Linked DNA regions of Methanosarcina acetivorans C2A. The protein of the gene in region 2 binds, or shares a complex with, the protein of the main gene of each other region. Links are inferred from orthologs where the notes say so. Each region holds a gene or a part of one and is shown on either strand. Other genes may lie near its edges. The genes, in order: rpl12p and MA_RS06520.

The links.
Region 1: the proteins of MA_RS06520 (region 2) and rpl12p are in contact, whole or in part, in a crystal structure (PDB 5H7L), measured with the Pyrococcus horikoshii proteins. The link is inferred for Methanosarcina acetivorans C2A from one-to-one orthologs. Residues at the interface, in WP_048053510.1 of Pyrococcus horikoshii: Pro161, Met164, Met165, Phe168, Ser169, Ile172, Val195, Glu196, Phe202, Leu211, Ser212, Val213, Met216, Lys222, Phe223, Asn224; in WP_010886059.1 of Pyrococcus horikoshii: Leu100, Ala101, Gly102, Leu103, Ser104, Ala105, Leu106, Phe107, Gly108.

What each region holds. Positions count from the first base shown.
Region 1 is NC_003552.1:5,184,384-5,199,793, forward strand. The notes cover bases 11,985-14,935. They hold rpl12p (50S ribosomal protein P1), read left to right. Parts: upstream 11,985-13,278; coding sequence 13,279-13,593; downstream 13,594-14,935. Other genes in these bases: MA_RS22320 (50S ribosomal protein L1), read left to right, coding at 11,985-12,191; MA_RS22325 (50S ribosomal protein L10), read left to right, coding at 12,192-13,235; MA_RS22335 (formylglycine-generating enzyme family protein), read right to left, coding at 14,084-14,884. Also shown: MA_RS22255 (cobalt-factor II C(20)-methyltransferase), read right to left, coding at 1-32; precorrin-6Y C5,15-methyltransferase (decarboxylating) subunit CbiT, read right to left, coding at 123-677; MA_RS22265 (homocitrate synthase/isopropylmalate synthase family protein), read left to right, coding at 1,463-2,794; MA_RS22270 (isocitrate/isopropylmalate dehydrogenase family protein), read right to left, coding at 2,885-3,913; MA_RS22275 (TatD family hydrolase), read left to right, coding at 4,267-5,109; MA_RS22280 (multiprotein bridging factor aMBF1), read right to left, coding at 5,416-5,901; MA_RS22285 (proteasome-activating nucleotidase), read left to right, coding at 5,932-7,257; MA_RS22290 (DUF99 family protein), read left to right, coding at 7,392-7,982; MA_RS22295 (hypothetical protein), read left to right, coding at 7,979-8,209; cell division protein FtsZ, read left to right, coding at 8,497-9,621; MA_RS22305 (protein translocase SEC61 complex subunit gamma), read left to right, coding at 10,048-10,263; MA_RS22310 (transcription elongation factor Spt5), read left to right, coding at 10,260-10,718; MA_RS22315 (50S ribosomal protein L11), read left to right, coding at 10,833-11,318; more of MA_RS22320, read left to right, coding at 11,550-11,984. UniProt on the Methanocaldococcus jannaschii protein: Forms part of the ribosomal stalk, playing a central role in the interaction of the ribosome with GTP-bound translation factors.
Region 2 is NC_003552.1:1,484,720-1,500,119, forward strand. Bases 12,422-15,362 are described here. They hold MA_RS06520 (elongation factor EF-2), read right to left. Parts: upstream 15,018-15,362; coding sequence 12,825-15,017; downstream 12,422-12,824. Other genes in these bases: tuf (translation elongation factor EF-1 subunit alpha), read right to left, coding at 12,422-12,497; MA_RS06525 (30S ribosomal protein S7), read right to left, coding at 15,090-15,362. Outside these bases: nikC (nickel transporter permease), read right to left, coding at 1-554; MA_RS06475 (ABC transporter permease), read right to left, coding at 538-1,488; MA_RS06480 (class I SAM-dependent methyltransferase), read right to left, coding at 1,520-2,212; MA_RS06485 (ABC transporter substrate-binding protein), read right to left, coding at 2,224-3,786; MA_RS06490 (ABC transporter substrate-binding protein), read right to left, coding at 4,003-5,577; MA_RS06495 (class I SAM-dependent methyltransferase), read left to right, coding at 6,467-7,327; MA_RS06500 (HAD family hydrolase), read left to right, coding at 8,178-8,885; MA_RS06505 (hypothetical protein), read left to right, coding at 9,563-9,769; MA_RS26610 (hypothetical protein), read left to right, coding at 9,888-10,031; MA_RS26615 (hypothetical protein), read left to right, coding at 10,056-10,202; rpsJ (30S ribosomal protein S10), read right to left, coding at 10,882-11,190; more of tuf, read right to left, coding at 11,229-12,421; more of MA_RS06525, read right to left, coding at 15,363-15,400. UniProt on the Methanocaldococcus jannaschii protein: Catalyzes the GTP-dependent ribosomal translocation step during translation elongation.

The DNA.
Region 1 (15,410 bases), 3.7 Mb from region 2 along the record:
TCTCCTGGACCAAGTCCTACTCCTATTAACATATTATCGCTCCATAAATTTACAGGTAAATATTAAACGTGATTTGATTAATTTGATGGTGATTTAACCTGATAGCGATTAAAGGATAATATTCAGGCTTGTTTTTTTCCGACAACTATGTACACCGGATTTTCAGGTTTGAACATAGTTTCTCCTGCAATCGGGGCACTTCTCGAGACTGAAATGTGGACTACTTCGTCAAAAATTCCCAGCTTCTTCATAGCCTCGATTGTTCGGACAACCGTCTCGATACGGACTGCGTTTACCACAATACTGCGGGTTTTTTTTTCAACGAGTTTCTCAAGGATGGCGTCAATGTTCTTAGTACCGCCAACAAAAGCGCAATCAATTGAATCAATAGACCCTCCGGAGCCGAGAAGTTCCGAGGCTTCGCCGGCCAGGACCCTGGCATTTTCAATCCCGAAACTCTTGAAGTTCGCTTCCGTAGCAAGGAGAGCCTCTTTACGGGCATCTATTGCATAGATAGTCAGGTTACGGGCAATCCGAGCTGCTTCAATCGAGACCGAACCCGTACCGCAGCCTACATCTGCAAACCGATCCCCATCCTGCAGGCCGAGTTTGGAAAGGGACACTGCAATTATTTCCGGTTTAGTCGGACCGCCGCTAACACTTACTATTTCGGACATGTTCTACCTCGGGAAAAGTGAATATGCATTATTAAATATGTGACGATATAAGTTGGAAATTATATTAAATCTGGATGTACAGTTAGAGCTGGCAATATATGATATTTTTCAGGTTCAAGCCATATGCAGAAGCATATAGAGAAACATCAATAAATTAGATATTTCAGATTTACCCGATTATAAATATAACTTGCTGTAGATATACCTTATTACCGACACGAAGGGCAACAAAGGAAAGTAAACTTTAATGAAGCTCCCCGGAAATCGGAAAAAACAGGTCGAAAAGTTTGTACTGGTTTTGAGTTGCGCCTAAAAATACGAGCCTTTGAGACGCAAGCAAACACTAATTAAAAATTTTATATTTTTTAGTATTAAGTTGACACTCTCCAAAGAATATCAGGCAAAGGTTTTAAAAAAGTGAAGGCCCAAAAATTTCCTGCAATTCAGGGGAAAACATCAAAAACATTTTTATGACATGAATTTAAGATTACTTATAGCAGCTTGAAAGAAAGAGATTTTAACTATAACAGCATATGGGAGTTAAGTTCTTGGCACTCCCGATACAGTGCCTCTTTGAGAAAAATTTAAAACGCCTTTTAAGAAAAAAACGAGAGATATTCCCAAATAAATGTTTTTTAAACAGGAAACGGAACATCTCCGGTTTAATGGCTGATTTTTTTAATCTGCATACTTAACAGCATCTTTTTGACAGGAAACTACTCCAGCAGTGTAAGCCCGCCCTCTCGACGCAGGGCTCTGCCACCTAAATGAAAGGAGGATACCAGATGAAAATTTACGAATCATACGAAGACCTGCCCAAGCTAAAGCTGCCTTATGGAAACGAGATATTCATAAGTGACAGCACCATCCGTGATGGCTCCCAGATGCCAGGAATAGTCTTGAGCAGAGAACACAAAATTCAAATTTATGAATACCTGCACGAGATAGGAATTGAGAAACTTGAAGCCTTTGTATTCAATAAGAGAGACAGGGACGCCGTTGAACTTATGTTCGACCGGGGATACGAGTGTCCTGAAATCACTGGCTGGGCAAGGGCTTCAAGGGCTGACATAGACAAAATTCTGGAAGTAGACGGCCTTGAAGAGACCGGGATTTTGATGTCGGTCTCGGATACGCACATTTATTCGAAGATGAGGCTTTCAGGAAGGGAGGAAGCTGAAGAGAAATATCTTGATGCCCTTCAATATGCGGTGGACCATGGGCTTCGTACAAGAGCCCACCTGGAAGATATGACGAGGGCTGACAACTACGGCTTTGTTTTCCCCCTCGTAAAAAAGATTATGGAAATCGATCCTGACTGCATTATAAGAGTCTGCGACACCGTCGGGTACGGGATGCCGTTCATGAATATTGACGAACCGTACGGAATTCCTAAAATTGTCCAGTACCTCAAAAAAGATATAGGGGTCAAAAATATAGAAACCCACATCCATGACGATTACGGTTTCGGGGCAGCAAGTTCGATTGCGGGTTTCTGGCACGGAGCCAACTGGACAAGTGTAACCTTCCTGGGCATAGGAGAACGTGCAGGCAACAGCGAAATGGAAAAAATCCTGCTCTTCCTGGCGGACAGGGTTGAAGGTTTTGATAAATATAATTTGGAACCCGTCACTCGTTTTGCAAAGTTTATGGAAAAAGAACTCGGGCTCAGGGTCCCAAGAAACAAAGCTGTTGTCGGGAAAAACATCTTTGCCCACGAATCAGGAATCCATGCCGCAGGTGTCCTGAAAAATCCCTTCAACTATGAACCTTACCCTCCCGAACTTGTAGGAAGTACCAGGCTCCTCCTCATAGGCGATTCTTCGGGTCTTGAAGTGATACGTTACAAGATTCAGGAAACCTTAAATGACCTCCTTGATGTCGAAACCATAATCGAAAAAGATGATAGGAGACTGCTTAAGATCCAGAAAGAAATCCAGCAGCTCTATGATAAAGAAGAAAGGGTCTCCTGTATCTCGGATGAAGAGCTCCTTGCTTACGTTGAGAAATATTTCCTCTATCAACCAATCTGTGACCCTGCACATACGGGTAGAGGGAAATTTAAAGGCAAAGGAAAAATTCAGGAACCGGTAGAAGAGGTAGAAGAGACGGATTAAAAGTAAGGGCAAAAACCGTAAAGAACAAAAAAGAAAGCAAACGAAAACTCGCTTGCTTTCGGATTCCCACATTTCAGATGCTCGAAATCTTTATTTCAGGATTTCGGCGGTGTATTTTGCGATCTCGTCTGCCATCTGGCTGAGTTTTGCGTTGCCTCCAACGTCGTAGGTCACATACTTGCCTTCGGAGATTACGCGCTCTGTGGCTTTGAAGATAGCTTCGGACTTTTCCTTCTCACCCAGGTAGTCCAGCATCCAGGCTCCTGCAAGCACGGTTGCAACAGGGTTTACTTTATCCAGCCCGGCATACTTCGGGGCTGAGCCGTGAGCCGGCTCGAACATTGCAAAATTGTCCCCGAGATTTGCAGAGTAAATGAGCCCGATACTGCCAACAAGGGCTGAACACTCTTCACTGATTACATCCATGAAGAGGTTGGTGGAAAGGAGGACCTTTTTATTGAAGATCTGAGGGTTTTTGATAAGCTGCTGGGCGATGTTATCAATGTGATAGGGCCAGACCTCAATGTTAGGGTAGTCCTGTGCAACCTTTTCGACTTCTTCTAAGAAAGAGCCGCAGGTCAGTTTCAGGATATTGCTTTTATGGATGGGCACAACCGTGTCGTAACCTCTCCTTTTGGCTTCCTCAAAGGCATAGCGGGCAATCTTACCGGATGCAGTACGGGTAATTTTTCGGATTGCAATGGAAACATCGTCTGTGAGCTGGATTTCCTCACCAATGTAAAGTCCTTCAGTCCCCTCTCGCACACAGACCATCTCGACATCCCCGAGAGGTGCATTTGAGTTCGGGAAGGTCTTTATCGGCCTGACATTTGCATAGAGGTCGTACTTTCTCCTGATGGATACGGCCACACTTCTCGGGGAGCCTATCCCGCCGGGGGTTGTGGTCGGCCCCTTGAAACAGGCATCGGAGCTGTCAAGGATCTGCCAGGTCTCATCAGGGACAAGGGAATTGCCGCCATGCTCTTCCCACCAGCCGGCTCCTGCTTCACACATTACGAATTCAACATCAGTGCCAGCGGCGTTTGCAACTTTAAGCATTGCTTCCACAAGTTCGGGGCCAACCCCGTCACCTTTGATTACTGCTGCGGTTTTAGTCATGTTATCACCAGATCTATAAGGTTCGTGTTAAAAGAACCGTAGCGATTGAAAAGCTAAAAAAGGGGGAACTTTTCTAAGAACGTGGTAAGTATAATTGAATCTTGCCGCGTACTCAATGTAAGGCTCATATTTCAACTTTTGGGTAATTATACTATAGAATACACCCAGAAAATAGGTACGGGTTCACAGAATATAATCCTGTCCTCGTGCCCCGCAAAGATAGGTACGGTTTTCAAATTAAACTGTTAATATTTTCATTTGAAATTCGTGAAGGAATCCTATAATTTGAATATAAGTATTTGAATATAAGTAAAAGATAGTAAAATGCTTTCAGGAAATTTCCGGGGATAAACATGTCTGCAAAAATTCCGATTACCGACAACCACATGCATATAGACCCGAGAGCCAGAGGGCTTGAAGCCGTTAAAGACTTTCAGAAATCAGGCGGGACGCATATAATCCTGGTTACGAAACCCAGCTGGTCCCTTGGAATTGCGGTCAAAAAACCCGAGGATTATCTTGCGGTCTTTGACGAAACCGTGGAAATCGCGTCAAAAATCCGCGAAATTGGAGTAGGAGCTTTTCCGGTTCTCGGAGTTCACCCGGCAGAGATTTCAAAGCTTACGGAATACATGGAACTCCCGGAAGCGACCGAAACCATGAAAAAGGGCCTTGAGCTTGCTGCCGGATACGTTGAAAGAGGCCTTGCCGTGGGAATAAAATCGGGACGCCCGCACTATCCCGTATCCTCAGAGGTATGGGCAGCCTCAAATGAGATAATGGAACATGCCTTTTTTCTCGGGAAAGAACAGGACTGTGCAGTCCAGCTTCATACCGAAAGTGTGGAGGAGCCCGAACTGCAGGATATTGCAGAAAGGGCAAAAAAAACAGGAATAAAAATGTACAGGGTGGTCAAGCATTACTCGCCTCCTCTTGTGAAAACCTGTGAGGAACTCGGGATTTTTCCCGGCGTAATATCGGTCAAAGGAGCCATCGAGCAGGCGCTTGAAGAAGGAACCCGCTTCATGATGGAGACCGATTATATCGATGACCCCGATAGACCGGGCGCAGTCCTTGGCCCGAAGACCGTCCCGAAAAGGACCATGAAACTCATTGAAACGCATGGGGAAGAACCTTTTTGGGTTGTTCACAAGGAGAACCCTGAAAAAGTTTATGATATAGAGATCGAGCTATAACACAACGCCGAAGGAATAGGAGTTGAAAATAGGAGTTAGAAATAGGAGTTGGAAATAGGAGTTGGAAATAGGAGTTAGAAATAGGAGTTAGAAATAGGAGTTAGAAATAGGAGTTAGAAATAGGAGTTAGAAATAGGAGTTAGAAATAGGAGTTAGAAATAGGAGTTAGAAATAGGAGTTGGAAATTTTCGTCAGGAGTTAGAAATTTCCGTCAGAGCTGTTTCCGGAAGGAAAAAACCCTGCCGGAAACAGTTTTCGCTACTGGAACAAACTTCAATTTAAAGCTTTACAGTCAGACATTACAGTTTATTTGCGCTTTATTTTTACGATATCACCGAGAGTTGTGTCTTTCCTCATGTGAGAGACTTCCTGCCCTGCGTCATCCACGCGCTCTGTGAGTTTGATGTTAAGGGTGTGTTCCAGCTTCTTTCTAACGGAATCTTCGGGCACAATCTCGCTGCGCTCTATCTTTTTGATCAGAGATGCCTTTTCCTTGATTTTTTCAGCAAGATCCTCCTGAGACCAGCCTTTGGCCTCCCTCGCGTCCCGGATAATCTGATCGTAGTTGTCCAGAAGTTCATCTTTTAAAATATCGAAGAAATCCTTCCTTGGCCTCTTTTCAGTTCGCGGGACCGCACGAACTACCGGAGAGACTTTTCTTGACACGGGAGTACGTTTGTCAACGGGCTGACCATAAGGTGCACATTTCTGGCAGACCTGGAGTTCGCTGTTATCAATTTTGACGCATATGGGCTTTCCACGGATCTCTGCACCACATATTTCGCACTGCATGTTGATCACTTCGAAAACGCTATATACGGTATGAACTTAAATATTATTCGGAGCTCCATGACGGAAATTACCAAAAGTAAGGATGAAAGCATGCGCAGTCACCTTGTGAAGCCCGGATCTGTGTATGACGGAATCGAGCCTGGAGAGCTGGGGGAGTCAACTGAAAGCGTCCAGGACCGAGTGAGGCAACTCGAAAGCCGCAACAGTTTTCTGGAAGAGCAGTGCAGCCAGATAGAGTCCGAAAAACGCTATTTGGAGAACCAGAAGATCAAGTATGAGAGAGAAATACGAAAGCTTCAGTCGGAACTCGATCGCATGAAGACCTCTCCGCTGATCATTGGTACGGTTATTGATGTGATCAAGAATGATCGTATAATCGTCCGTAGCAGCAATGGCCCTCAGTTTCTGGTTAACGTCTCACAATATATTGACGAGAAAAAACTGCTGCCAGGGGCAAAGGTCGCCTTGAACCAGCATACACTTGCCATTGCAGAGGTTATTCCTTCAACAGAAGAGCCTTTTGTTGCTGCAATGGAAGTAATTGAAAGTATTGAAGTTGATTACGACCAGATCGGCGGTCTCGATGAGCAGATTCAGGAACTTCAGGAAGCAGTCGAACTTCCGCTAATCGAACCTGAGCGCTTTGCCAGGATAGGAATTGAGCCCCCCAAAGGAGTATTACTCTATGGGCTCCCGGGAACAGGTAAAACCCTGCTCGCAAAAGCCGTAGCCCACAGGACCAATGCGACATTTATCAGAGTTGTTGGTTCCGAACTTGTACAGAAATACATAGGGGACGGTTCCAAACTGGTAAGAGAAATCTTCGAGATGGCGAGGAAAAAAGCTCCCAGCATCATATTTATCGATGAACTGGATTCGATAGCTGCAAGGCGCTTAAACGAGACGACTGGCGCAGATAGGGAAGTTCAGAGAACTTTGATGCAGCTTCTTGCAGAAATGGATGGTTTTGACAAGAGGAAAAACATTCGGATCATTGCAGCCACAAACAGACCGGATGTCCTTGACCCTGCAATTCTCAGGCCGGGCCGTTTTGACAGGCTTGTCCATGTCCCGATGCCCGGAATAGAGGCCAGAGGAAAAATCCTCAAAATCCATTGTGGAAAGATGACTCTTGCGGGAGATATCGACTTTAAAAAGCTTGCAAAAGTTACCGAAGGGATGAGCGGGGCAGACCTGAAGGCAATTGCCACAGAAGCAGGCATGTTCGCGGTCAGAAAAGATAAGGCCCTTGTTGAAATGGAAGATTTCCTCGAAGCAGTAGAGAAGGTATCTATGGCTGCGGATACGCAGAAGATGATGCCTGGCAACCTTCCAGAGACAACAATGTTCGTGTAAAGAAATTCGGTAGTTTGCCCTTTTAAGGGCACTATTTTTACCGGAAAAAATTCCTGTTTCCCGTTGAGTTCTGTGGAAAAAGGTCTCATGGGAAACCGGTAAACTATTTTTGGAATTCCTGCATAAAGATACCTGTGGATTTAGATTTTCATATCAAACCCGAGATCCGAGTTCTGGGCATAGACGACTCTGCGCTTCTTAATGAGAAGGTAATGATAGTGGGAACTGTTTTCAGAGGGGGAGACTGGATGGACGGAGTCCTGCGCTCGGAGATCACCAGAGACGGGCTTGATGCCACCGAAGTGATAAGCACGATGATAAAGAATAGCAGGCACTACGCCCAGCTAAGGATTGTCATGCTTGATGGGGTCACTTACGGAGGCTTTAATGTGGTCGACATAGAGGAGCTTTACAGGGAGACAGGGCTTCCTGTTATTGTGGTCATGCGGGCTTACCCGGATTTCGAAAAGATCCGGGCTGCCCTCAGGCACTTCTCCGATGGAGAACTGCGCTGGGAGATAATAAAAAAAGCCGGCAAAATAGAAAAATTGGTCACGGAAAAAAACGGCACTCCGATATATATCCAGAAAGCCGGGATAGGGTTAAAAAGCGCAGAAAAGATAGTCCGTCTCACTTCGATAAGAAGTAATATTCCGGAGCCTCTCAGGGTTGCCCATCTAATTGCAACGGGCATTATCTTCGGTGAGTCAAGAGGAAGAGCATGACTGAAAACATAACCGATTTTTCCAGTACTCCAGGAGAAAATCAGGAAGTAGGCCCCGGCAGAAAGCCAGCAGAATCACGCACTAGAGCCCCCCGTCACACCGAAAATCCAGGGAACATACAGAGGCTCCGGACAGGATATGAGATCGAGAGAAAAAGAAGAAAAAAATCAGGAAAAAAGGGAAAGATAAAAATACAGGAACCCGCCTCAAAAAAATATAAAAAATAAAAAAATATACATTTGAGGCAAAGAAATTAAAGAAGATGGCGAAAAAAAATTAGAAATCGACCGGATAGCCCCCGAGAGCAAAGAATATAATACATCAGACAGGGGGAATAGAGTAACATTAATAAAATTATTAAACATATACAGCATAAATTCAAAAACTGGAAAAGAAAAACTATTAAATTGGTAACTGTATATGTGATGATTAAAATAATTTGTTCCTTGTTACAGTAATTATTTATAACGATCCGTTAAATGATCACCCCAGCAGGATGGAGGAAAACAGTAGTATGAGATCCATTGTGGAAGAAGCCCTTGCTCGATCTGCCCTGGAAGGACGTGCCGTGCAGGGAGAGTATTCAGACTCAGATTACTCTAATGAAAACTTAGAAGTGGATGCTGAACTTGAAGAAATACTCCGGAGCCTTAAAACAACCATCAAAGTGATAGGTTGCGGAGGCGGCGGTTCGAACAGCATCCAGCGTATGATGGGCGAAGGCATCCAGGGAGCAGACCTTGTTGCTCTGAACACTGATGCCCAGCACCTTCTTCATATACGCTCCGGCAAAAAAATTCTCATAGGGAAAAAGAAGACCCGGGGACTTGGAGCCGGTAGCCTCCCCCAGATAGGAGAAGATGCAGCAATTGAGAGTATCGATGAGATAAACAAGATCGTCCAGGGCTCGGATATGGTTTTTATCACCGCAGGCCTTGGAGGAGGAACCGGAACCGGATCTGCCCCTATCGTGGCTGAGGCAGCCAGGGATGCAGGAGCCCTTACGATTGCAGTCGTAACCCTCCCGTTCAGTGTGGAAGGGCACGTAAGGAGGACAAATGCCGAGGCTGGGCTCGAAAGGCTTAGAGATGTTGCCGACACGGTTATTGTTGTTCCCAATGACAAGCTGATCGAAGTTGTCCCGAGACTTCCGCTTCAGGCTGCCTTTAAAGTCTCGGACGAAGTCCTTATGAGAGCTGTAAAAGGCATAACCGAACTGATTACAAAACCCGGACTTGTCAACCTCGACTTTGCCGATATAAGAACTGTCATGCAAAACGGAGGCGTTGCTATGATAGGGCTTGGAGAATCCGATGGTGAGAACAAAGCTGTCGAATCCGTCCAGAAAGCTCTGCGCAGCCCGCTCCTTGACGTGGATATCTCGGGTGCGACATCTGCCCTTGTTAACGTAGTTGGAGGTCCTGACATGACCATTTCGGAAGCCGAATGTGTGGTGCAGGAAGTCTACAACCGCATAGACAGCAATGCCCGCCTGATCTGGGGAGCCCAGGTTGACCCTGACCTGGAACAGACCGTACGTACCATGATCGTGGTCACAGGCGTTACCTCTGCCCAGATTTACGGTCACGGAAGCGACAAGAACATTACATACAAATACGGAATTGACTTCGTAGAGTGATCAATCAGGAATGAACGGTAAGAATGGACAAAAACGTTCGGTTGGAGAAAAATACTGTTTTCCTCTGCTTACAGGAAAAAGAAGGAACGTAGGAATATAAATCCAATCGAAAACTATTTTTATGGTAAATGCAGTATGATGCCGATACAATTCGGCATCAAAAATGAAAAATTTTTACTGACACGATTAGGGTTTTTATGTGAGTGAGAATCCTGAATCTAAATTTCAGGATGTGTTAAAGGCCGTGCCAGTGATATCTTCATATAATAGGAATTAATAATATAATCCGCCCGTCCTTTCTGAGTAGTGAATCCGATATTATGCGGTCGAGAAGCAAATGTCGGAGATGCAACATACAAAGGAAGAGATACAGGCGAAATTCCAGATAAAAATAAAGATGTATATAAAAACCTGGATGTGAATTAATTGGTAGAATCCACATTTGAACCGAATATAACCACAAAAAGCGTTGGTCAGGCAATCCGGGCACACCTGAGGGTCCTGAAACTTACGAAAAAACCGTCCAGGGAAGAGTTCTTGACCATTGCCAAAGTTGCAGGTGCCGGCATCCTGGCTGTGGGAGCAATTGGATTTATTATTTACGTACTGCTGACAATGTTGCCCCAGTGGGTGTCCCAATGAGTGAGGATTCCCAGATATTCGTAATCAAAACCACGGCAAACCAGGAAAGGTCAGTTGCAATGGCCCTTGCCAGGATCGCAAAGAAGGAGAAACTGGACATAAGGGCAATCCTGGCTCCTGACGAGCTCAAAGGATATGTCCTTGTCGAGGCCCCCAAATCCGGAATCGTGGAGCTGGCAATCCAGACAATTCCACATGCAAGAGCCCTTGTGAAAGGGAGTTCTTCAATAGCTGAAATCGAACACTTCCTTAAGCCCAAGCCAATAGTGACCGGTATCAAGGAAGGAGCTATAATTGAGGTCACCTCTGGACCCTTTAAGGGAGAAAAAGCCAGGGTTAAAAGGGTTGACGAAGGGCATGAGGAAATTACTGTGGAACTCTTCGATGCTGTGGTTCCGATCCCCATTACGATTCGTGGCGATACCGTAAGGATACTCAAAAAAGAGAACGAATAAGCCAGAAATCAGAATGGGAAAATTCCAGCTTATTAATAACAAAAATCACCAGTACTCAGAGTGGATTGAAACAAATCTGCAAAATTCATACTTATTAAAACCGGTGAGACTCAGATGACAAGTATTGTTGAAGCACTTGTCCCCGGAGGCAAAGCGAATCCCGGACCACCATTAGGTCCGGCACTTGGTCCGCTCGGGGTCAACATAAAAGAAGTGGTCGAAAAGATCAACGAAAAAACAAGGGACTACAATGGAATGCAGGTCCCTGTGAAAGTAATTGTTGACGACAAGAAAAATGTCGAGATCGAAGTAGGCACCCCTCCGACCGCATCTCTGGTCATGAAAGAGCTGGGGATCCAGAAAGGGTCAGGAAATGCGGGAAGCGAGGTAGTTGGAAACCTTACAATCTCGCAGGTAGCAAAAGTCGCCCGTATGAAAAAGGAAGACGTGCTATCTTATGACCTCAAAGCTGCAATGAAAGAAGTAATGGGCTCCTGTGTCCCGATGGGCGTGAACGTAGAGGGAATGAAAGCTAAGGACTGCCAGAAGGCACTCGATGAAGGCAAATTTGACGATTTGCTTGCAGGCGAGGCATGGTAAAAGCCTTCCTCTCCCTTACTTTTCAATCCGTGATCTGTCAACACACCAATAGTTTTAAATTGGATACCACTAATAGCACAAGAGCCTTGAACAGTGTTCTACTAGAATAGCTCAAGTTATTGGTGGCTTACTGTTAGAAGTAACAGACCCGGAGGGGAGCCCCTACGACCACCGTAGTAAGCCGGAACGGCTGTCTGGACATCAAGTTCAAACACTACGGGGAGGAACAAGATGGTAGAAAAAACTATACTGGAAGCTGTCAAGAAAGTCGTTGAGGAGTCGCCAAAACGCAATTTCTCGGAAAGTGTGGATCTGGCGATTAACTTAAAGAACCTTGACATGAACCAACCGAAGAACAGAGTCGATGAAGAAGTAATTCTTCCGCACGGGCTCGGAAAAGAGCTGAAGATCGGCGTTTTTGCAAAAGGTGATGTTGGCCTGAAGGCAAAGGCTGCCGGTGCTGCGTATGTTATTTCTGACGTTGAGCTTGAAGAGCTGGCAGCTGACAAAAACAGAGCCAGAGTTCTTGCAAACGAATGTGACCTTTTTATCGCAGAAACTCAGTTCATGCCGATCATCGGTAAGAACCTTGGTATTGTGCTGGGACCCAGAGGTAAGATGCCTATCCCGCTCATGCCGAACAAGGATGTCGGTGAACTGATCCAGAGCAAGCAGAATGCAGTCAAGCTCAGGTCAAAAGACAGACTTACCTTCCACGTGGCTGTCGGTAGAAGGGATATGAATCCCGAAGACCTCGCAGAGAACATTGAGACCATTATGTCCAGGCTTGAGCGTGTCCTTGATAAGGGCAAGCACAACCTCAGAACGGTCTATGTCACGACAACCATGGGAAAATCAGAGAGGGTGGTGTAAATGGCAGAAGAAAGGCATCACACCGAGCATATCCCGCAGTGGAAAAAGGATGAAATCGAAAACATTAAGGAACTCATCCAGTCCCATAAGGTATTCGGGATGGTCGGGATCGAAGGCATCCTCGCAACCAAGATGCAGAAGATCCGCCGGGACCTTAAGGACGTTGCGGTGCTCAAAGTCTCCAGGAACACCCTCACAGAGCGGGCTTTAAACCAGCTTGGGGAAACTATTCCCGGGATGAAAGAATACCTTGACAAGCAGACCGCTCTGATATTTACTAATGAAAGTCCCTTCAAGCTTTACAAACTTCTCGAACAGACAAAAACACCTTCCCCGATCAGAGGAGGTGCAATAGCTCCTGCGGACATTACTGTCCAGAAGGGGCCCACCAGTTTCCCACCCGGTCCGATTCTGGGTGAACTCCAGAGCGCAGGCATTCCCGCTTCTATCGATGCCGGAAAAGTCGCAGTTAAGGAAACAAAGGTTGTCTGTAAAGCAGGTGAGGTAGTCCCGCAAAAGCTCGCCACAATGCTTTCAAAGCTGGAAATTTACCCGCTCATAGTAGGGCTTGACCTTAGAGCCGCCTATGATGACGGAACGATTTATGAGCCGGAACTCCTTGCAGTTGATGAAAGCAAGTACTTCTCTGACATTATCAGGGCAGCTCAGAATGCTTTCAATCTCTCGGTCAACACCGCATTCCCGACAAGTGCAACAATCAGCACCTTGCTGGCAAAAGCCAGTTCAGAAGCAAAGAACCTTGGTGTCAATGCTGTTATCCTTGAGCCGGGAGTTATGGATACCCTGCTGGCAAAAGCACATGTCCAGATGACATCCGTTGCATCCGAAGCCGCAGACAAAGACGCAAATGCCGTGGATGACGACCTGAGGGAAGTTCTCGGAGCAGCCGCAAGTGCAGCCGCAGCAGCAGCCGCAGCAGCTCCAGCAGAAGAAGAAGTAAAGAAGGAAGAAGAACCTGAAGAGGAAGAAGAGGACCATGCCGAAGAAGACGGGATGGCCGGCCTCGGTGCCCTTTTCGGATAAACAGATTTACAATTTACGCTAATACAAAGTTAGGTGATTAACGATGGAATACATATATGCAGCTCTCTTATTGCACAACGCTGGTAAAGCAATTACCGAAGAAGCAATCACTGCCGTTCTTCAGGCAGCCGGTATCGAAGTGAACGAAGCCAGGGCAAAAGCCCTTGTCGCAGCCCTTGAAGGCGTGGACATCGAAGACGCAATCGCAAAGGCAGCATTCGCAGCTCCTGCCGCAGCCGCCGCACCCGCAGCCGCCGCACCCGCAGAAGCAGAAGCTCCTGCTGAGGAAGAAGAAGAGGAAGAAGAAGACACCTCCGAAGAAGACGGAATGGCCGGTCTCGGCGCCCTCTTCGGATAATTGCAATACCAACAGCTCGCCTCACGGCGGGCAACTTTTTTTTTGGATTTTGGAACTTTGCAATAATTTTATTACATAGAAATTGTTTCTAAACCTATTCTGGCTTTCTCAACCCTTTCAGATCTTCAAAAACCCTATCAGATCTAAATACCCTATCAGATCTTCAAACAATCTTACGGTTCAACCTGGTTTGTGGAGCAAACGGCTTTTCTTTGTAAAAATCCTCCAGCCTTTGAAGATAAACGCATAGGACAAATTGACTCTTATGGGATCATCAGAAGCCCTCGAAAAGAGGCTTCTCGAACTTGACATGGGACTTCATTAAATCCTGAGCACGCTTCGAAAAAAAATGGAAAAATTAAGAAATTGAGGCGTGAACTGGCTCAGCACCTTAGTTTCGGCGGCTTATGCACTCTTCGGATCTTCAGACTTCGTCGGAGTTATTCCTTACTTACAGTACAAAGATACAAAGTTGGAAAGTACTGAGTAGTTACAAGCTCCTCAGCAAGCGAAAGCCAATGAAATGGACGTGAGTGTCGGGGACGAAACGGAAACGGTATGCTGACCGACAGACCATGGGGGAGGCGTTCCAGCTGCCGTTCCGGATAACGCGGTAGGAGCTATTACCCTCTTCCCAGGCACTACCATCAGAAGGAGCACCATCATAATTATCATGCCATTTGTCCTGACACCATTCCAACACATTCCCAGACATACCATAAAGGCCCCAGGAATTGGGCTTCTTCTGACCAACCGGATGAGTCTTTCTATCAGAGTTATTCCAATACCAAGCATAATCACCGAGTTTCGATTCGTCATCCCCGAAGAAATATCTGGTTGTGGTGCCCGCTCTGCAGGCATATTCCCATTCAGCTTCAGAAGGTAAACGATATTTATCTGTTCCCTCCATTTCATTGAGCTTATTGATGAACTCCTGAACATCGTACCAGGAGACATTTTCCACGGGCAGATCATCACCCTTGAAGTGTGAAGGGTTATTTCCCATTACAGATTTCCACTGCTCCTGAGTTACTTCATACTTACCAAGGTAATATGAATTTTCTATAGTAACCTTATGAATAGGTTTTTCACTATTAGATATACCCCTTTCATCTGAAGGTGAGCCCATCATGAATTCCCCAGAAGAGATCTTAACAAATTCCATGCCTATCGAATTTGGATAGTCCGACTCGTCTGCTGATTTTTCGAGTTCGGCACAACCCTGCACTCCACAAAAGAGGAGAATAACTAGTACAGCAATGAATGCTCTTTTACTTATTCTTTCAAACATACATAACACCATTGAAAAATTCAGGTTTCAGCCCGGGTTAGCAATCTCAATACCAGGCCCCGGTGGTATCTCATGCTTCGGTCAATGAGTTTGATCCTCTGAATTACATATCTGGTCTCAAGCCTGATCACAATTAAAGAGTCCAGAATTTATATATCTCAACTGAAATTACAATTTTGTTTCCTGAGGAAGATAAAAGTTATTCTTGTTTGTTAATATAAAGGGATATTCATTTTTAATTAGAAATGTATTTTTAAACAAACTCAAGCACAACAGAAAATAATCTGAAGATGCTGGTTCCTCAAAAATTCAAAAAAGGAAGATTGTTGAGGCTAGGATATTTTCAGTTGATGAACGAATTAAAATAATGAATGAAATATATGTAATTGCAAAAAATAACGAAAAAGAGAGTACAGATGCTGGCATACCACCTTACTGCAACCGGATCGGTGGCAGGCATCATTACAGTCTACGTATTCTGATACTGCTCTTCTCCTGACTCCTGCCAAATATTGTTCTTTTTTCT
Region 2 (15,400 bases):
GGAAGGATATGCTTTATCATCACATAACTGTTTGAAGCACCGACCCAGCGGGAGGCCCGGACATAGCCTTTTGTCTTGACGTCAAGGGTTGAACCGCGTGCAACTCTCGCAAACACCGTCCACTCGACAACAATTAAAGCAAGCATCATGTTTTCCATCCCCTGACCCAGAAATGCTGTAATTGCAAGGGCCAGAAACATCGACGGAAATGCAAGGAAACTATCCGTCAGCCGCATGATAATCTCATCCAGCCAGCCGCCGTAATACCCTGCCAGAACGCCAAGTACTACTCCTACCGAAAGCGAAACACTTACAACCGCAAACCCGACGAAAAGGGATGCCCTTGCACCGTACATCACCATTGTCAGAATATCGCGGCCAAGGTGGTCGGTCCCGAATATGTGGTCGGAAGAAGGAGGTTGCAGACGGTTTTGCAGGTCCTTTTCCGTGTAGTCATATGGGGCTAAAACCCCAGCAAACACCGCCATGAAGATAAGCCCTCCGAGAATTATCAGGGAGAGGGTAATCTGCCGGTTTTTAAGAATTTCGATCATAGCGTATCTCCGGGTTTGCCCAAACATAGAATAAGTCTACAAAGAAGTTGATCAAAAGAAAAATAACGGCAACAAAGAGCACCGTGCCCTGTACCATCATATAATCATGGGAAAGAATCGAGTCCACCACAAGATTTCCAATACCCGCCCATCCGAAAATTGTCTCAACAACAACCGAGCCGTTTAAGAGAAAACCAATCGACAGCCCGACCACTGTGATAACCGGAACAAGCGCGTTTTTCAATGCATGCCTGAAGACAACGATTTGTTCAGAAAGCCCTTTTCCGCGTGCAGTCTGGATATATTCCTTTCCCATGACTTCCAGCATGCTTGAACGGATCATTCGCATCATCACCGCCGCCGATCCTGTCCCAAGAACGGTCGCCGGCAGGATCATGTAGCTGATGTCTGTCCCGTGACCGAATCCGGATGCCGGGAACCAGTGAATTATTACCGAGAAGAGAATTATCACCAGATAGGCCTGCCAGAAGTTTGGCATGGACACTCCGAGAAGAGCGCCAAAGCGGCAGGCGTCATCAACAATAGTGTTATGTTTCAGAGCTGATACGACGCCAAAGGGAATGGAGATAAAAAGAGCAATTGCAAGGGCAAGAACGGAAAGTGTCAGTGTATTTTTGAATGCATTCAGAACAGTTTCAAACACCGGCTGTTCGCTCATGTACGAGTAACCAAAGTCTCCGACAGCTGCGGCTTTGAGCCAGTTCAGATACTGGATGTAAAACGGCTGGTCAAGCCCGTGGGCTATGCGGAACGCTTCAACAGCTGCTTCATCATACCCCCCCGAGGGACTAGTCATCATAATCTCTGCCGGGTCACCCGGAGCGATGTAGATGAGTGAGAAACTCATAAATGAGATAAATATGAGAACCGGGAAGAGATATAGGGCCCGACGGATGAAATACTCTTTTAGCATTACAGTGCCTCTTGAAAACTTCAGCTCTTCCTCAATATTTTACTCCGGTGGCAAGGTATGGAACAGATAAATAGTCATGACCTTCCGGATCGCATCTTTTCATATACTCGGCATACTCGGGAAGAGCTTTCCAGGAGACATCCGAAAACCCGTTATTTTCCATGAGGCCTGCAATCATTTCAGGCGAGTTGCTTTTGTAAAGCGGAAGATACTCGATTAACTCCTCGTGAGTTCTTTCTTCAGGGTTATTATTTCCGTCTGAAACGTATTCTTGCTGGAACCATTGCCCGTCAATCGCAAGAATCCTGCCTCCGGGAACCAGGACTCTTTTGCATTCACTGAAGAATTTGTCGTGATCCGTGAGCGTCCAGAGAAGATGCATGTTTACAATAATATCAAACGTACAGGCTTCAAAAGGCAGGTTCTCTCCGTCCCCTTCAACAAACCTGATTAACAAATTACGGTTCCTTGCCCCTTCTTTTGCCCCTGCAAGCATCTCTTTTGAGATGTCGAGGGCCGTAACATTGTGTCCCAGCTCGGCGAAAACAAAGGCCTGGATTCCAGGTCCAGTTCCGATATCAAGGACACTGAGTTTTTTACCTGCAGGCAATTTCTCTGAAAAGAGGTTTTTCATAAGGAGAATCTCTTCATCAAGGTGGTCACGATACATTTTACGGTAACTTGGACTTCTTTTATTCCAGTGTGCTGTAATTTTGTCTTTCATTTTTTAATCCTTCAGGCAAGTTCCATTTCGTTTGTAAGGAACGTGTATTCGTTCGGATAAATTTCAAAACCTTTGAGGTCGGGCGAGCCCCCGTCAATTTCTTTCTTGTATGCAATACAGACAAGTACCGCGTCATTCTGGACCTGTTCCTGAATCATGTCATAGAGTTCTGTACGTTTTTCTTTGTCTGTTTCGGCCCTTGCTTCAAGAATCCATTCGTCAACCTGGGGATTCGAATAACGGAGCCAGTTAGACGCGTAGGTACCGGTTGAAAGGAAGTGGCTGGACACGAAGTAGTCAGGATCTCCTACAGGTGCAACTCCCCAGGAATAGAGTGCAAGGTCATAGTTTCCGGCTACTGCATCGGCACTAATTGAGTTTGTTTCGGCAATTTTTATCGTAACGGGGATGCTTATTTTTTCAAACTGGGTGGCAATTACTTCTGCCATTGGCTGGTGTGCTGCCTGTTTTGTATAGGTCTGGATTTCAATTGTGAACGGCTCTCCGTTGTAATAGAGCCTCCCATCACTTCCCGGTTTGATTCCCGCTTCAGCAAGGAGTTCCAGAGCTTTTTCAGGGTTATATTCGTAAGCTTCAATCTTGTAATTCGCACTCCAGGGCATGATGTCCGGGAATATTCCGGTTGCCGGAGAGCCTGCAACGCCTTCGAGGGCTGTGTCAACGATTTCCTGGCGGTCAAGAGCATAATTAAGCGCCTGGCGAACTCTTACATCGTCGAATGGAGCTTTTCCTTCGTTAATATACATAAAGTAGGTTCGAAGCGTTTCTCTGGATAAGATCTCAATATCAGGATCAGCTTCAAGGTTTTGGTATTCGCTTTGCAGGATATCTCTTGTAAGGTCAACATCGCCTGATCTGAGCAAAAGAGTTCGAGCTGCGGCGTCTTTACTGTACTGGATAATTATCCGGTCGATTTTTGGTTCCTCACCCCAGTAAACAGGATTCTTTACCAGTTCTATACTGGAGCCAGGTTCGAATGATACAAACATGTACGGACCTGTTCCGACCGGCTCTTTGTCGAGGTCACTGGCGTTGGGACTTACAATTGACATGATAGTGTCCGTGAACATGAGAATCGTTGGCGCGTATGGTTCATTTGTTTCCAAAACGATTGCGTAGTCATCGGTTTTGTAGATGTTTTTGATAAAAGAGTATTCCGATGACCTGCTGTTTGAAGGAGCAAGAACTCTGTTGATGGAATATATCACGGTATCTGCGTCCATTACGGTCCCATCATGGAAGCTTACATTCCTGCGGAGCTGAATTTTCCATGCTGTCTCATTTAGCTGCTTATAGTCTGTTGCAAGTTCAGGCTGGAGCGTCATGTTTTCGTCGTAAGAAAAGAGTGTCTCATAGATTCCGGTTCTTCGCATGGGCCAGCCTTCCCATGAAATGGAAGGATCAAGGCTTCCTCCTGTATCAGGGCCGGTCGTGAGAGCTACGTGAAGAATTTTTTCTTCAGAACCCTCTGTCTGAACACAACCCGAACAGATGATTATTGCAACAAAAATAATTGCAGTACAGGCAAACGATAACTCCATCCTCAAAGCCATGTCAATACCTCTTACAGTCAAAAAATTACTATCCAACCTGGATGAAACAAGCTCAAAATCAACTTTTTACCTCACAGATTTTTTTCCATGAGATTAAGTTTCCGCAGATACCTGTTTCCAGAAATCTTCTCGTTATTTCGGAGCTTGTTCCGGGCATGTTTTTGAATGGGATAGGCCAGAACTTCGCTGTAGAAGTCCCTGGCCTCCTCAAGAAATTTATACAAATCCGATATCTTTGGTGATGATTGTGTACTCGTTTGGATACATTACAAAACCTTCAACATCTGATGACAGTGCATAGATTTCGTTGGCATAGAAGACGGGCAGTATTGCTGCATCTTCCTGAATCTGTATCTGGATTTCGTCATATAGCTCCGCGCGTCTCTCTTCGTCCGTCTCTTTCCTTGCTTCAAGAATCAATTCATCGACCTGAGGGTTAGAATAGCGAAGCCAGTTGGCTGCGTAATTCCCGGTTGAGAGATAATGAAGCGAGAGGAAGTAATCAGGATCACCTGTCGGTGCCGTACTCCACGCAGCAAGTGAAAAGTCATACGTTCCTGCAACAGCGTTTGCTGTAAGGGCAGAACTATCCAGAATTGTCACAGTCGAGATAATGCCTATATCTTCCAGCTGTGAGGCGAGGATTTCCGCACTCGGCTGAAGAGCTGCACGTTTTGTGTAGGTCTGGATTTCAATGGTAAACGGCTCCCCGTTGTAGTAGAGTTTGCCATCTGTGCCTTTCGTGATTCCCGCTTCTTCGAAGAGTTCCAGAGCTTTTTCAGGGTTATATTCATAGGCTTCGATCTGGTCTTTTGCGTTCCAGGGCATGGTATTTGTGAATATGCCGGTTGCCGGAATGCCGGAAACCCCTTCAAGTGCCGTATCCACGATTTCCTGGCGGTTGATTGCATAGGAGAGGGCCTGGCGGACTCTGACATCGTCAAATGGGGCTTTGCCACCATTTACAAACAGGAAGTACGTACGCAGGGTTTCTCTGGAAATGACGTTTATATCAGGATTGGCCTGAAGTGCCGAATAGTCGCTCTGGAGAGGATCTCTGGCAATGTCGACATCTCCTGATTTTATCATCAGGGTTCTGGCAGTGCTGTCTTTGTTGTACTGAATAAGTATACGGTCAACTTTGACATCACCGCCCCAGTAATCAGGGTTCTTTTCTATTTCAAGGCTTGTACTTGGTTCAAAGGAAACAAACTTGAAGGGACCGGTCCCGATCGGCTCTTTGTCTGCGTCAACAATGCTGGGGCTAACGATCGACATTATCGGGTCTACAAGGGACGCTATCAATGGAGCATAAACGTCATTAGTTTCGATGACAATGGTGTACTCGCCGTTTTTTCGTACTTCTTTGATGAAGGAGTACTCGGATGATCTGCTGTTTGTCGGGTCAAGTACTCTGTTCAGCGAAAAGAGAACTGCATCCGCATTCATCTTTGTTCCGTCATGGAAGCTTACATCCTCACGGAGCTGGATTTCCCATTCTGTATCATTTAACTGTTTGTAGCCGGTTGCAAGTTTGGGCATGAGATTCATGTCCGCATCATAATAGAACAGTGTTTCATAGATGCCTGCCTGATGGACATACCACCCTGTCCAGCCGTTGGCAGGATCAAGACTGCCTCCGGTATCGGGACCTTCATTAAAAACTACGCGGAGAACTTTTTCTTCAGTCCCCTCAGTCTCAGCACATCCTGAACAGAGCAACGCCACAATCAAAATTACTGCAACTGCCGGGAAAGAGATTTTTGTTTTTTGTACGTTGAATTTCATCATTAGCACCAATGTGTATAAATATTTATGATATTATTAATACTATTTTTAACTAAGTTATATGGAATGTATATTTAAATCGTGTGATTTTATCCGATATTCATATGGTTGGTGTAATGAGATGTTTATTTTTTTGAATCAGGAGCTGTCCAGTAAGCTGTATCGGGGATTGGACCGATATTTTGTTCCCGAATTTAATCAGCCTGTTATTCCGGTTGAATACCCCGCAATCTTGCTGTGGGTGCGCCAGCGAAACTTTGATTTTGAAAAGTACTGATTGTAATAAAAGTACTGATTGTAATTCATGAGATGCAGAGACTAAGCATCAATTTTTGGCTAAAAGAACAAAAAAATAAGGCGGGTTTTAATTGCTTTTCATTCTAGAAATTATGTATCGTCAGTTGACGGGCTGTTCTTCCGGTACGTTTTCATTTCATGGTTTACGTGATAGTCGTAATTTCAGGCTCCATCAGCTCAGTAATTTCTGATCTCTTTTTGTTAACCCGACATCCTTCATCTAAGTTGTTTTATTCATTTTTACTCTTTTGGATACTCTGGAGAGTGTCTGTAAATTCATTGTTATATGTTCAATTATAAATATGAAATAAAATGCATAAATATTAATATCTTGTTACTTATGATGATATCCACATAATACCCTTATAAATAATAATACTGCCTAACGTTGTAATCATACTATACGGATGCAATTTTATGGAGAAAGATTCCATAATTACAAATTGTCATCCCGGCGCTCACAGTATTAATTGTTGTGCTCGCGGTAATTTTACGTGTCGGTCGCATACAAAGGGAAAATTTGGAAGAAAAGTTTCTCGGTATAGTCTCATATGTTGGCCTGTATTTTTACTCCGATAACAATGTAACTTGATCTGTGATTTATCCAGATGAGCTGGCAGTAATTACATCAAAATTTGAGCTTGAATTATCTGAGACAGATAGAAATAAAGTGCATGAAAATGTATCAACTGTTTCGGGTAGAGACTTTTTTATGTCAATTTTTGAGGGACTGAAAATGAAAGATAAAATATTAGAATACTGGGACTTCAGAAGTTCTGATTATCACACAGAATATGCTCACTGTATGGATGAGGAAATGGATGTCTGGAAATCCGTTTTTTCTGAAATTCTGCTAACGGATAAAAAAGTCCGTGCAGTGGAAGTTGGAACAGGTCCCGGGATTCTTGCCATCTCCCTTGCTGCCATGGGACACGATGTAACAGGTGTTGATTTGTCCGAAAATATGCTTGAAAAAGCAGCTGCAAATGCCCGAGAAAAAGGAGTAAATGTTTTGTTAATGCGGGGAGATGCAGAAGATATTCCTCTAAAAGATGGGGAGTATGATTTCGTTTTGAGCAAGTATCTTCTCTGGACTCTGCCCCAGCCGGATAAATTTCTGGGTGAGTGTTGCCGGCTTTTAAAAGACGGAGGCATTATGATGATAATTGATGGTTTGTGGTTCCATAATCCGGATGGAACAGAGAAAAAAAGTAGTCGTTACGAACGATTTGATGAGCTGTATGGTGATGTTAAACCTAATCTGCCCTTTGCGAAAGAAAATACTCCCGAGAGGATAGCTGACCTCGCAGAATCTCACGGATTTGAGGATTTAACATGGAGGTTTTTGGACGATTATGATGCGTTTTTGGAACGAAACGATCCTTCCGGTCATGCAGCTGCGTATATCAAGCCTCCGCATATGATTCTTGCAAAGAAAAAAGTTAGAAATAGCTGAATTAGATCTGGTTAAATCTTTTTTCTGGCCTTTGTAGTTTCGTGTGGGTAAGTTTTTAGCGTGCAGCAGTAGACGCCTGCAACGGGCTTATTACTCCCTCTCTTTTATTCTGGAGATCTACTTATCTACATAATATCTCGGAGGTCTGAAGTCAATAAATAACACAGTGCTGTACCATTGCTATGCACTGTTCATTCAGCATGAAAATGAACTGTCGTGCAGCGCACAGAGCACTGTTGAGAGGTCAGTAAAAATGAAAGACGATAACTTATTTTTTTCGATTCTGAAAAGAGCATCGAATATGTAATATTGAGTCTTTATGCAGAGGGCGGTGATCATGTTCTTCAAAAAAATAATCTTCCTGCCTGTGTGCTGTCCGTGATGACATTCAGGTTGAATTCAGGGACGGAGAAATTGAAGCTAAAAACATTTGTAAAATTGAAAATGCCCTTTAGGTGATTAAAGTTCCCAGAGGCTTAGGCAGCCTCTTATAAAACTTGAAGGAAAATTAAAGCCTGTTGTGGCAGGAATGGTTCCGTATAGTGAATACTATTGTACGAGCAGGAAAATATCTGTGATTTAGTTCTCTTACATATTATGGGTTATATTCCACCTTAAAGGGGGTTTTAAGCGATAATGGACAAAAATATGAAAATAATAATCTACTTGGTATGAGAATAATAGTAGTTTAATCCTAGATTAGTTTTAATTTTAGCTAATATTATTGCATCAGCCAGTTTGTATAAACATTGAAAAAAAAGGAAAGTAAGAGTACGTGAGGAAGAGATCCTCAAGTAATTTTTTGGTTCAATACGCATACTGCCATACTATTTGAATCTGAGGTAAGAACATGATGGTTTTTTTTGACATAGACGGTACCCTATTGGATCATAAAAGTGCGGAATTTTCTGGAGTTGAATTATTTTACCAGAATTATCATAGTTTTTTCGAAATAGATTTTAATGAATTTTATTCTATTTGGTGTGAATTAGCAGAAAAACACTTTCAAAGATATTTAGCCAAAAAATGTTCTTTTGAAGAGCAGCGCATTGAACGAATTAAAGAACTTTATTTAATACGAAATATTAACCTCTCAAATGAAGAGGCACTTAAAGTATTTGATTACTATTTATTCAATTATGAATCAAGCTGGAAACCCTATGATGATGTGATTCCCTGCTTGAAAAAACTTTCAAATTTAAAAAAGGGTATTATAAGTAATGGTGATCTAGGGCAACAAAAGCTAAAGCTGAGTAAAATGGGAATTTCCCGTTACTTTGTTGATATCATAGTAGCAGGAGAATTTCATGTTGCAAAACCCTGTACGGAAATATTTGAAATTGCATGTAAAAGGAATGGTGAAGAACCAGAAAAGTGCTTTTATGTTGGAGATGCTATTGAAACTGACATTATACCATGTGAGAAAATTGGAATGAAAGGCATATGGATTAACAGAGGCAATAAAACTTTCCCAAATAAGAACATTAAAAGTATCCTCTCATTAGAAGAACTTGTCAATGTATTGTACGAGGATATGCCGCAGCTATTGGACTATTGAGCCCTATTAAAAGGACAAAATTCTGAAAATTCGATACATTCCAATGAATACAAATTAGTTAAGTTGGTCCTGTCAAATCTTCGGAGAATGAACATTTTTAAAGGTTTTGGCTAACTAGAGTAGTCCTTGAAAAGAAGGACAAAAGGGATCAAAAACGCACTGTTTTCATTTTAGTTTTTTATATCTCGCTGTTTTTTCTCTCCTGATGTTCTATTTTTTTCTTTTTGGGACTGACCACTCTCCTACATCTAGCGGGATCAGATTGACCCGGTAAAACTAGTACATCGATTCCATATATCCTCAATAAACCATGAATAAAAACAAGTGAACACAAATATTTTCAATTCGTGTTTATTCTTGTCCGCTTGTGGTTTTCTCATAGAAAAAACATTGACCAGTGCTGATTTCAAAGTCCAATTCTTCCCATAATTTGGAATCGATGTACTAGTGTCATGCCAATATCCAAGATTGGACAATTCTAAATGTTGTAACCGATTTTATACGAGATTTTATCATTGATACGACACTAGTAACATTGAGTGGTTCAGCTATTTTGCATTTTCTATTAAACTATGTCTATCTAAATACGAGCTCCATTAATTATGCTACGGGAGGAAAGAAATACTTTTTAGGGATTATTTCGGTGTTTGTCGGGATTTTTTTCCTTTTTTCAGCTGATGTGCCTCCGAACCTATGTGCCTCCGAAACCTGAAGGCATTGCTCAGGCAAATGTATCCGGCATTGAAATGAATCAAACCGGATCAAACTCGGGAATTTCTGGTGAAAACTCAACCGCAAATCCTCTGGAAATTATGGCAGCTGGAGTCGTTGAAGTCGGAGGGGAGCTGGAACTTACCATTTATAACAGGGGTTTGCCCTTGTAAATGAAAGACGAGAGGTCGAGCTTGAAAACGGGACCAACTTGGTGGAATATATGGCATTGCTTTCGGGATTATCCCTTCCTCGGTTCTGGTCGAAACTTCAGATGGTGGGGAGGTAACTGTGCTTGAACAGAAATATGAGTATAACCTTGCAAGCAGTTCCAGTTTGCTTGAAAGTTACCTCGGCAGGAAGATTACGGTAACGGGTATAAACGGGAAGGCGTACACAGGCAGTTTGCTCCAGTTCCTCGAGAAAATAGTATAGGGCAGACACTGCCCGGGTGAAAAAATGAAAACCGTTGGTTCGGCTTTCGACCTTGAAGTCACGCGGACAAGGACTGATTTCCAGCGTGTAAGTGATAATGTGGAAAGGGTAAGCCTCAAGATCGAAATTAACAACAGCAAGTCCGAAGCTCAGGATCTGACTGTTGTGTAGCATCTCTACGGAGATTGGGAAATCCTGGAAAGTTAGGATAAGCCTACTTTCGGCAGGTAACTTGATTTTTTCCAAGTATTTTTACTGATAGCGTTTTTGTGGGAAAACACATTTTCTTCCACATTAAACATTACTGCAAAAATGGTTCGTTACTTATATAGGGCGTAAGATTTGAGTCATATGTTAACCAGCTTCAAGTATATTACAAATTTGCAGAATGTTTAAAAAACAATATCAGCAAAAATATTTAATTCATAATGTCGACCTGCCGAATATAAGATAAGTACAGAAGATTGATGCTTTTACAATTGAAATTAGAGTGACAGTTCCTGCAAAAGGCACTATAACAATTACCTATACTGCAGAAAACAGGTTTTAATGGCAGTCAGGTAGGAGAAAATGACATCTAAATGCTGGAGTAAATCTGAAATAAAGTTCGAATTGAAATCGAAGTAAAACCCGAAAGTAAGTAAAAATACAGTGAAAATACGAAGAGAAATATTTGAAGAACCACAGAAAGAGAAATTTGCAGAATATCCGGTGGCTGTAGAAGTTCTCACAGGGGCAGCCGCCGGCAAAATTCTCTAAAGTGTTAAAGTAAATATTCAGAAATAAAGAAGTGAAAAGGAATTTGCAAGACCTGGTACAGAGTTTTTCTGTAACCTGGCATTTTTTGCATTTATCCTTCGAGCACGATCTCGATGTTTATATCTTTTGGGACCTGGATTCTCATGAGCTGGCGGAGGGCTCTTTCATCGGCTGCGATGTCGATGAGCCTCTTGTGTACGCGCATTTCCCAGTGGTCCCAGGTTGCAGTCCCATCACCGCTCGGACTCTTCCTTGTAGGAACGACCAGCTTCTTTGTGGGCAGCGGAACAGGCCCTGAAATGTTTACTCCTGTCCTTTCCGCAATTGACTTTACCTGGTTGCAGACCCCGTCCAGATCCTTGGGACTGATGCCTGACAATCTGATTCTAGCTTTTTGCATAACCTTTTTTCTCCTTAAAAAATGAAAAAAGGAGAGTGTTATTTCTGCTTAACACTCATGCACATGCCTGCGGCAATTGTCATACCCATATCGCGGATAGCGAACCTGCCGAGCTGTGGAATTTCTTTTACGGGCTCGATAACCATCGGTTTTGTCGGTTTGATGGTAACGATTGCTGCATCTCCGGCCTTAATGAAGGTCGGGTGTTCTTCCTTAACCTGCCCGGTCTTCGGGTCCAGCTTCTTGTCTAGAGAGATCAGCTGGCATGCGATCTGGGAGGTGTGGGCGTGGAAAACAGGTGTGTACCCTGCAGTGATTGCGGAGGGGTGCTGGAGAACCACGATCTGTCCTACGAATTCGTCAGCAACCTTTGGCGGGTTGTCAGTATGACCACAGACGTCTCCTCTGCGGACGTCGTTCTTGCCAATACCGCGGACGTTCCACCCGATGTTGTCTCCGGGGTAGGCCTGTGGAATTTCTTCGTGGTGCATTTCAATGGACTTTACTTCACCGCCGGCTCCGCCGGGCATGAAGATTACTTTGTCACCCTTCTTCATTACGCCGGTTTCAACTCTGCCTACAGGGACAGTTCCGATACCGGAGATTGTGTATGCGTCTTCGACAGGGATTCTGAGAGGGAGAGTGGATGGTTTTTCCGGTTCCTTAAGCTCATCAAGTGCCTGCATGATTACGGGACCCTTGTACCAGGGTGTCTTCTCACTGAGCTTGGTGATGTTGTCTCCCATAAATGCAGAGGTAGGAATGAAGGGGATATTGGCTGGCTTGAACCCGATCATCTTAAGGAGGCCGGATACCTGTTCGACAACTTCCTTGTACTTTGCTTCGCTGTATTCGACTGCGTCCATCTTGTTGATTGCGATGATCAGCTGGTTGATACCGAGGGTCCTGGAAAGGAATATATGTTCCTTGGTCTGGGCCATGACACCGTCAGGGGCTGCAACGACGAGGATTGCTGCGTCTGCCTGTGAGGCCCCTGTGATCATGTTCTTGACGAAGTCACGGTGGCCCGGGCAGTCCACGACTGTAAAGTAGTATTTTGGTGTGTCAAATCTCTTATGAGCGATATCAATTGTGATACCTCTTTCACGCTCTTCCTTAAGGGAGTCCATAACCCATGCGAAAGCGAAGGATTCCTTACCCTTCTGCTTTGCTTCTTCCTTATATTTCTCGATAATGTGAGCCGGCACTGCTCCAGCTTCGTACATTAAACGTCCTACAAGGGTTGATTTTCCATGGTCAATGTGACCGATCACTGCTAAATTCATGTGCGGTTTGTCTGCTGCCATTTATAATTCTCCTTTATAAATTATGGATGAGTTTCAATGCTATATCAGATTATAGTATATTAATATTAGGGCAGATCTCATAATGGTCAGACCTTCTCCGGTCTTCTTTCAACCATTACTTACATTTCCCGTTTTGAACATTTATCGGGTCGACGTATTTTGAATTTCCAGAGGCCTGGACTGTTTTCCCCATTATAGGCATACCTTGTTTTAAATCTTTCCCATTGACTAATCTCTCAGAAGATTTCCTGACTTTTCTCCTTCGAATCCGAGGGAGTTTTGTGAGGTATCTGCCTTACAGAGGGGAGAGAAGCGGAAAAATTCCGCTTACATTGAAAGGAAGTCAGAAGCTTTTGGCAGTTCCTTCTTCAGGCCCTTCCTTTCTCTTATCTGGCCAACGATGTCGTTCAGGATGCTTGACGGCACAACGTCAAAGCCTCCGAACTCCGTGCTCCACATGGCACGCCCTTCGGTTGCGGATCTGATCTCTCCGGCAAATCCGAACATCTCGGCCACAGGTACCCTGGCCTCGATAATTGCCAGGTCCCCTTCCGTAGTCATGTTAAGGATAATTCCACGGCGGCCCTGAAGTTCCTTTGTTGCACCACCCATTAAGAGCTGAGGTACCTGGACAAAGACCTTCTGGTAAGGCTCAAGCAGACTGTCTTCTGCCATAAGCATTCCTGCCTGGATTGCCTGCCTTGCTGCAGGAATTATCTGAGCCGGACCTCTGTGGATTGCGTCTTCGTGGAGTTTTGCGTCTACGAGCACGCACTTCACGTTTGCTACAGGTTCTCTGGTAAGCGGACCTGCACGCATGACTTCTTCAAACCCATCGAGCACAAGTTCCATTGTCTCATTGAGGTACTGGATACCTTTGGTCATGTCGATGAAGATATTGGAGTTGAAGATGCCAACAATGCCTTTTGCCTCTTCTTTTTCCATGCCGAGATCTATGAGCTTCTGCCTCCTCTCAAGTTCAGGCAGGTTCATGCTGACTTCCCCTTCCTTGATCGCACTAACAATCTCGGTGTCAAGGGGCTCAGCGTAGATATAGAATCTGTTGTGCCTGTTCGGGGACTTCCCTTCAATGGGTTCGGTTTTCTTCTTAATCGTTTCCCTGTAAACGACAATCGGCTTGCTCGTGGTGATCTCCACGTTCTTGTCCCTTTCTATCCTGTGAGCGATAACTTCGAGGTGAAGTTCTCCCATACCTGCCATCAGGTGTTCCCCGGTTTCCTCGTCCAGGGTAATCTGGAGGGTCGGGTCTTCCTTTGCGACCTGCCTTAGAACCTCAATAAGTTTGGGAAGGTCTTTGGTGTGCTTTGCTTCCACAGCCACAGTCACCACAGGTTCGCTTACGTGCCTGATGCTTTCGAAAGGAGTCATGCCATCAAGAGTGGTTACGGTGGACCCGACGATTGCTTCCTTTAAACCGGTAACTGCGGCAATGTTTCCTGCAGGGATCTTGTCCACTTCAAGCCTTTCCGGACCCATGAAGATCCCGACCTGCTGGACCCTGCTCTTCCTTGCACTTCCTGAGGTGAAAACTTCCATACCGCGGGTAAGAGAACCGCTGAACAGTCTGCCTGTTGCAACTTCTCCTGCGTGGGGATCAACGGAGATGTCCGTTACCATGAATGCAAGGTCTCCCTCTGCATTTGCGTGGGTCATGGCCTTTCCGATTTCGGTGTTTTCATCGCCGTGCCAGATGACCTTTACCCTGCCTTTCTGAGCTTCGATCGGGTTTGGCAGGAAGTGAATAACCATGTCAAGAACAGCTTCGTGCAGAGGGCACTTTTCTGCCAGGGACTTCATGTCACCGGCTTTACAGTAATCGTATACGTCCTTAAATGAAACCCCGGTCTTCTTCATCATAGGCACACTGATTGCCCAGTTGTAAAGAGCTGACCCGAATGCTACGGTTCCGGCTGCTGCATCGACTTTCCAGCCTGCTTTGAACTTCTCCGGGTTCATGTTCTTGATGAGCTTGTTCACGTGGTCGATGACCTTTCCCAGGCGGATCTGCATTTCCTGAGAATCGACCTGTAGCTCATTGATAAGCCTGTCTACCTTGTTAACGAAAAGTACGGGTCTGACATGTTCCCTGAGAGCCTGCCTCAGCACAGTCTCGGTCTGGGGCATTGTGCCTTCTACTGCGTCAACTACTACTACCGCACCGTCTACTGCTCTCATGGCACGGGTAACGTCTCCACCGAAATCAACGTGTCCGGGGGTGTCGATAAGGTTGATCAGGTAGTCTTCATTGTCAAATGTGTGAACCATGGAAACGTTGGAGGAATCAATTGTAATACCTCTTGCCTGTTCCTCTTCATCGGAGTCCATGAAAAGCTGTTTTCCGGCAAGTTCCTTGGAAATCATGCCTGCGCCTGCTAACAGGTTGTCCGATAATGTGGTCTTCCCGTGGTCAATGTGTGCAACAATTCCGATATTTCTGATCCTTTGCGGATCATTCATGAGCGTTGTCACACGCTCGACCATTTTCTTTCTTCGTCCCATGCTAATACCTTTTAAGCAAAATATGAATGGTTATATGTTTATTTTCAAAAGTGGGCAAGCCCGCATAACTTATTAGCGTGCTGCCTTCGCAACTCTTTCCTTTGCATCCTTTCTGTTGATGGAGAAGGATTTGGTATCGCGGTTTGCTGCACCTATAAGTTCGGTTGCCAGACATTCTGCGACAGAGCGCTTGGATTTGAAGGCTGCGGCGTTTGTTCCCATACTGATGTAGCGCAGGGCAGTGTCAACGCGCCTCTGAGGTGCAGTGTCAACTGCTTTTGGTACGGAGATCCCGCCGTACTTAAGCCTGACCACTTCTTCTCTCGGGCCTGCATTGGCAATGGCATCCACAAGAACCTGAATCGGGTTCTGTTTTGTCTTCT